One region of the Acidovorax sp. GW823-FHT01C06 genome, then DNA from elsewhere that is predicted to be linked to it. Evidence: predicted binding sites of a transcription regulator. Region 1 holds the regulator's gene; the other holds the start of a gene.
The links. Region 1 encodes LexA, which represses DNA repair genes until DNA is damaged. Its sites were predicted from a motif close to ACTGTATNNNNATACAGT; they were not measured.
Positions count from the first base shown of each region.

Region 2: a site for LexA is predicted at 1,539-1,556, ahead of imuA (translesion DNA synthesis-associated protein ImuA). Genes of this name have one in related genera too.

Region 1 covers NZ_JBXAKN010000003.1:6,691-10,167, reverse strand. Annotated here, with positions in the region: gene AC1RCS_RS08215 (hypothetical protein) at 1-220, opposite strand, end outside; gene AC1RCS_RS08210 (asparaginase) at 240-1,196, opposite strand; gene lexA (transcriptional repressor LexA) at 1,280-1,954, shown strand; gene AC1RCS_RS08200 (hypothetical protein) at 2,111-2,608, shown strand; gene AC1RCS_RS08195 (D-2-hydroxyacid dehydrogenase family protein) at 2,872-3,477, shown strand, end outside.
Region 2 covers NZ_JBXAKN010000003.1:178,945-182,421, reverse strand. Annotated here, with positions in the region: gene AC1RCS_RS08990 (HD-GYP domain-containing protein) at 1-732, shown strand, start outside; gene AC1RCS_RS08985 (IPTL-CTERM sorting domain-containing protein) at 799-1,419, opposite strand; gene imuA (translesion DNA synthesis-associated protein ImuA) at 1,587-2,465, shown strand; gene AC1RCS_RS08975 (DNA polymerase Y subunit UmuC family protein) at 2,428-3,477, shown strand, end outside.

The DNA of each region.
Region 1 (3,477 bases):
TGGCGAACATCAGCAGGCCCGATGCCGCCGCCAGGCCAAAGCCGCACAATGCCAGCGACAGGCTGAGCCGCGCAAGGTCCTTGACGGGCAGCGCCGCCCCCCGGCCAAACACGCGCAACTCCAGCAGCACCAGGTTGCCCAACAGCAGGGCAATGCCAACGATGTGCACCACTTCCAGCGCCGGGTAGGCCCAGGCGTGTGTCTTGAGGGCTGCAAACAACACCGGACAGCCTTCGCGCTCAGCGCATCAGGTCCAGCATCAGCGAGATCCGGGCCTTCAGGGGCGGCAGCCCGCCGGAATCAGGCAGCAGGTCACCAGGCTTGGGCAGCACCCGCCCCTCGGCGCAGCGCGTGGACCGGGCCACCCGCACGCCCACCTCCTGCGCGCGCAGCAATGCGGCTTCCAGAAGGTGGTGGATGGTGCCGTTGCCGGTGCATGCCACCACCAGCCCCTGGACGCCGTCACGCACCAGCGCATCCACCATGGCGCCCGTGGCGCCCGCGTGGCTCATGATCACCTCCACGCGGGGCCAGGCCGCTGCATTTGCTATATTTTGCAGAGCACCCCACGCATGCTTGGCGGGCGGTATCGGCCAATCCTGCGCAAGGCGAATGGCGCCCTCCTCCACCCACCCCAAAGGCCCGGCCTCGCCCGAACTGAGCGCATGGACACGGTACGGATGCACCTTCTGGACCTGCTGTGCGCCGTGGACCTCGCCAGCGGCCACTGCGAGCACGCCGCGGGCACCCGCAGCCACCGCGACCGCCACGGCATCCAGGAGATTTTGCGGCCCGTCGGGCGTGAGCGCCGTGGCCGGGCGCATGGCACAGGTCAGCACCACGGGTTTCAGCCGGGTATCCAGCACCTGGTTCAGGAACCAGGCCGTCTCCTCCAGCGTATCGGTGCCGTGGGTGATGACCACCCCGCGCACGGAGGCGTCCTGGAGGTGGTGGGCGCAGCGCAGCGCCAGGGCCTGCCACACCCCGCCATCCATGTCCTTGCTGTCGATCTGAGCCACCTGCTCCGCCACGAGCATGCCACCGGCCGCCTCCTGCAATCCGGGGACCGCTACCAGCAGCTGCTCCACCCCGACCTGCGCGGCGGTGTACCCGATGTTGTCGCCCGCCTGTGCCGACGTGCCGGCAATGGTTCCTCCAGTGCCCAAAACCACAATTTTTTGCCCACTCACTTGCATACTCCGAAAAACTGGTGAAAAATACAGTTACTGGATTAAAAAACAGTTGTCCGTCACTGTAGCCGCCTCCACCGGAAACCACCATGCTCGACAACCCGAAACTCACGGCCCGCCAGCAACAGATCCTGGACCTCATCCAGACCGCCATTGCACGCACAGGGGCGCCTCCCACCCGCGCCGAAATCGCGGCTGAACTGGGCTTCAAGTCGGCCAATGCGGCAGAAGAACATCTGCAGGCCCTCGCACGCAAGGGCGTGATCGAACTGGTGAGCGGCACATCGCGGGGCATCCGGTTGCGCAGCGACACGCTGCGCTCCATCAATGCAGCGCGCGGCAGCCAGTTCCACCTGCCCATTCCCGGGCTCTCCCAGCTGGTCCTGCCCCTGGTGGGGCGTGTGGCGGCGGGTTCGCCCATTCTCGCGCAGGAACACGTCGACCAGACCTACAGCGTGGAAAACAGCCTGTTCCAGCACAAGCCCGACTACCTGCTCAAGGTGCGTGGCATGTCCATGCGCGATGCCGGCATCATGGATGGCGACCTGCTGGCCGTGCAGTCCACCCGCGAGGCGCGCAACGGCCAGATCATCGTGGCCCGCCTGGGAGACGACGTGACGGTCAAGCGCCTGCGGCGCACCGCCACGGCCATCGAGCTGCTGCCTGAAAACCCGGACTACCCGGTCATCGTGGTACAGCCTGGCGAACCTTTCGAAATCGAAGGTCTCGCGGTAGGCCTCATTCGCAACACCATGCTGATGTAGCCGGTCCCGGCTGCTGGTCCATTCACTACCGCATTGCAGGTGGCGGGCGTTTGGTGTGCCGGGCAAACCGGCACGCCAGCCCTGCGGTGCGGGTTCAATTTGCAATCCTGCCTATGTCCAACCCCCGACCTTCGGAGTTTTCACATGGGAATTGCCTTGACCACCTTTTCCGCCTTCTCCGTGCCGCTGCGCTCGCTGACGCGCTGGTTTCACTCGACCGCCGCGCTCGCGATGCCGTCTGCGGCAGGTTCGCCCCCACCCCGTTCCCACCACGATGGCACGGACCGCAGCGACGGCCGGGGCACGGCCGGCTCCAGGAGCATCCACCGCCCGCAGGGTCTCCCTGGCCCACGTCCGCTGCGCGGCAACTGGCCCTTCACGGTCAACACGCCCCAGACGCCCCCCGCCGAAGGCCCCGGGCGGCAGGCCGCCACCCGCAGAGCACCGCCCGCGATGCCGGTACCGCCCGCAGGAAGCCGCAGCGCCTGCGCAGCACCGCGGCCCACCGATGGATCGGGCCGCCGGACCGCCAAGGTCTTGCGCAGGATCTCAGCCCCCGGCACAGGCCGGCTGGTGATCGCCGGCAGGATGGCCGACGTGTGCGCGGAACTGGACCGCATGGTGGCCTGCGAGGGAGCCCTTCAGGCCTCTTGAGACCAAGATACTTCCTTCATCACGGGCCAACGGCGCCAACGGCACGGTCCTCGTTGGCGTGTGGCGTTCCTTCTCGAAAGAGATGGATCTGCGGGCGTGAGAAAAACGGCCGGGGAGCGATGGCACGGCCCCGCCCCGTCCTGCCATGGGCGGCAGCGTTTTGCGGGATGCGCCAACACTCCGTCACCAAAAGCCTCGTACTTTGATGCCCCAGGACGGCGGCCCGGTGAATGCCGGTTGCGCCACCAAGGCACAATATCGGGATGAACATTGTGATCCTCGACGACTACCAGGACGCAGTCCGCAAGCTGCACTGCGCATCCCGGCTCGACGCGTACACCGCCAAGGTCTACACCAACACCGTCAAAGGACTTGGGCAGCTTTCTGTCCGCTTGAAGGATGCCGACATCATCGTTCTGGTGCGGGAGCGCACACAGATCACGCGCCAACTGGTGGAAAAGCTTCCCCGCCTCAAACTGATCGCGCAAACCGGCAAGATCGGCAGTCACATCGACGTGACGGCGTGCACGGAGCGGGGCATTGCCGTGGCCGAGGGCATAGGGTCCCCGGTGGCCCCGGCCGAACTGACCTGGGCCCTCGTGATGGCAGCCATGCGCAGGCTGCCGCAGTACATCGCCAACCTCAAGCACGGCGCCTGGCAGCAGTCCGGGCTGAAGACCGCATCCATGCCCGCCAACTTCGGCCTTGGCAACGTGCTGCGCGGCAAAACGCTGGGCATCTGGGGATATGGCCGCATCGGACAGCTCGTGGCTGGCTACGGACGCGCTTTCGGCATGAACGTGCGCATCTGGGGCCGCGAAGCGTCCCGCGCCCAGGCCTTGACGGACGGCTACCAGGCCGCGACCACG
Region 2 (3,477 bases), 170 kb from region 1:
GTGCAGCGCAAGCACCTGGTGGCGCACCCCATCACCGCCATGCTCATGATCCGCGACACCCAGGCCTACCCCCGGCCGGTGGAGGTGGCGGTGCTGGAACACCACGAGCGCATGGATGGCAGCGGCTATCCGCGCGGGCTGGCGGGTGCGGATATCTCGGTGCTGGGCCGCATCCTGCTGCTGGCCGAAGTGGTGGCTGCGTTCTACGAGAAATACGACGACATGCCCGCGCAGCGCCTGTCACTGGTGCTGCGGCTGAACCATCGCAAGTTCCCATCGGCGCTGGTGGCGCATCTCCTGCCCCTGCTGCAGGAGGAGGTCGCCCGCGACTCCGCGCTCATGCCCCTGGGCAACGATGCCCCACGCCAGATGGACCTTCTCGCCGAGGCCTTTGCCTGCTGGGACCAGCTCAAGGCCGCATTGCCCCCCGGAACCAGCGCGAAGACGCTGCCGGGGAGCGCCCTCGCATTTGTCGATGCCCGCCTGCTGGCCCTTCAGAAAGCCCTGACGGAAGCTGGTTCGCACCCCCAGCAGCAGGGCGAGTTCATGGCGCAGCTGCGGGGCGACACCATGGGCATGGCCGAAGTGGCCCTGGTGGGGCGCGAGGCGCTGTGGCAGCTCCAGAGCATCCTGAATGCCAGCCACCGCCGTTGGCCGCAACTGGCGCAGCGCGCCACGCCCGCGGATGGGGCGGTGGCGGATTGGTGTGATTGGGCCCTCCGAAAGCTCTGAGAACCTGCTCAGGATTTTTTCGGGGGCGCGCAAGCGCCTTGCCGGGGCCCGTGAGTCAACGTGTTTTCAGGCCGCCTTGTTGCGGCGCCGCGGGAGGCGATGGCGCATCGCCCATCCCGCCATGAGGGCCGAGAGGATCGCCAGGCCCCATTCGGACAGCGTTGGAATGGAGGCCGGGGCGGCGGGTGGCGCGATGCCCACGTGGACCGTGAACGAATCGGCGGTGGGGCCCGCGCCCCAGGTCCAGGTGTAGGAGCCTGGCGTGAGCCCCAGGCTGGCCAGCGAGGTCCCCGTCCAGGTGGCCGAGGAAGCGAGCGCCGATCCGGAGACGTAGCCCAGGGGGGCGAAGACAAACCCCGGTGCCATCATGCCGTCCAGTCCCACCATGTCGCCCGACGATGTATCGGCGAGGACAGGGCCTCCCGCCCCCAGCATGGGAGGCCCGGAGACGCCCATGTAGGCCTCCACCGTCCCGGCCGTGCCGGTGAAAATCAGCGCAGCCGAGGGGATGACCACGGAGAAAAGAGGCCCGTTGCCGGCCGGGGTGAGGGCTGCCATGTTCATGCGGCCGCTGCCGCTGGCGACCACATTGCCGCCACTTTCGAAAACGTAGACCGCATAGGCGGCGAACGTGTTGCCCGACAGGAGAAGCAGCAGGGCGACTGCTGCCGACTGGATTGCCTTCATTGAACGACTCCCTCTGTTTCCTTTTGCGGTCCATTGTAGGGAGCGCGGCGTGTGCCGCACAGCTCTGAATGGCAGGGCCTTCCCGGGCCTTTCCGAGGTTTTCATGCTGTTGGCAAAATACTGGTTATATTTACAGTATTCGTGTTTTCGGACCCTCTCTTCCCACCATGCCTGCGCAACGCCACTCCCTGCGGGTTGTCGCCTCCGATCTGCCATTTGCCGTGCCTGGCGTCTGGCACGCGGACGGGCTGGTGGGCACGGGCCAGCACCAGGCGCAACCCACGGGGTATGCGCTGCTGGATGCGCAGCTACCGGGTGGAGGGTGGCCTGTCGGGGCGCTGAGCGAGGTGTTGCAGCCTTTGGCGGGCCTGCATGAATGGCAGCTGGTGCTGCCCGCCCTGGCCCAGGCCACGGCCGCGCGGCATGGGGCCGTGGTCGTGGTGGCGCCCCCGTGCGAGCCTTTTGGCCCGGCGCTCCAGGCCCAGGGGCTGCCCCCCGGGCGGCTGGGCCTGGTGCGGGCGGATACGGCCATGTCGGCGCTGTGGGCCGCCGAGCAGGCGCTGCGGTGCCGGGATGTGCTGGCCGTCATGGCCTGGCTGCCGCAGGCACAGCCGGCGGCCTTGCGCCGGCTGCAGCTGGCCGCGGCCCAGCAACAGCAGCTGCTGTGGGTGTTTCGGCCCGTCAGCGCGGCCCCCCAGGCGTCGCCAGCCTTGCTGCGGCTGCAAGTCCAGGGCATGCCCATGCCCGCGGGCACGCCCGTGTTCCCCGGGATGCAGGTGCACATTCTCAAGCGCCGGGGGCCGCCCCTGGCGCAGGGGCTGCCATTGCCCGGATGCCACCTTCTGCTGGCGCAGGTGCTGGCGGCGCAGGCCGAACGGCGGCGTGCTGCCCAGGCCGCGGCGGTGGGCATGATGGAGGAAGGCCGGGGCGCATTGGCCGTTGCACTCCCCGCCGGGGGCGCCGTGCCGCGTCGGGCGCCCGCGCCCGCATCGCCAGGGGGGAGGGGGCATGCACTGGATCGCGCTGCCATGGCCACGGCCGGATGAGGGGGAGGGCGGTTCCACGGCGCTGGCAGGAGCCGCCGTGGCGATGGAGCCGTCGGCGGGCTGGTGGGCGCTGCGTTTTACACCGCGCGTGGCGCTGGTGGACGATGAGGCCGTGCTGCTGGAAGTGTCCTCCACCGAACGGCTTTGGGGCGGGCGCGATGTCTTGCTGGCGCAGGTGCTGCAGGCCTGGGCCGTGGCGGCTTCCACCTCGGGCGGGCAAGGAGAGCCTGTTTTTTCTGAAGGAAGTAGGCCCTGTGCGCAGCCGCCGTGGGGCTGCGGCCCCACGGCGCTGGTGGCGCACGGCTTTCTGAGACTGGCCCTGGCGGGCCGGGCGCCGCCTGCGCAGGGGCCGCCAGGGCTGCCCTTGCATACGCTGACCGCCTTGCGCCCGCATGTGGCCAGCCTGGAGCGCATGGGCTGCCGCACCTGGGGGGCGCTGCGTGCGCTGCCGCGCCCGGGGGTCTCGCGGCGTTTTGGCGCGGGGGTGCTGCGGGCCCTGGACCAGGCCTTTGGCGATGCCCCCGAAGCGCATGCGTGGCTGGAACTGCCCGAACAGTTCGCGCTGACCCTGGAGCTGCCCGCGCTGGCGGCGTCGGCCGATGCGCTGCTCTGGAGCGCCCACCGTGGCATCGCGGCCCTGTATGGCTGGCTGCAGGCACGCCAGCAAGGTGTGCTGGGGCTGGAGCTGGCGTGGCGCCACGACCTGCGGCGCATCGACGGCGTGGTGATCGCGCCCGTGCAGGCGCTGCAGGTGCGCACGGCGCAGGCCACGCAGGACATGGCGCATCTGCGGCGGCTCCTGGCGGAAAACCTGGCGCGGACCACGCTGGCCGCGCCAGCGAACCAGATCACGCTGCGCCTGCTGGATGCGGCCCCGCTGGCGCACCGCAGCGCCAGCCTCCTGCCGCCGGATGGCCGTGGGGGCAGCGACCCGGGCCTGCCGGGTGGCGTGCAAGGCGAGGCCTTGCACCAGCTGCTCGAGCGCCTGTCCGCCCGGCTGGGGGCCGAGCAT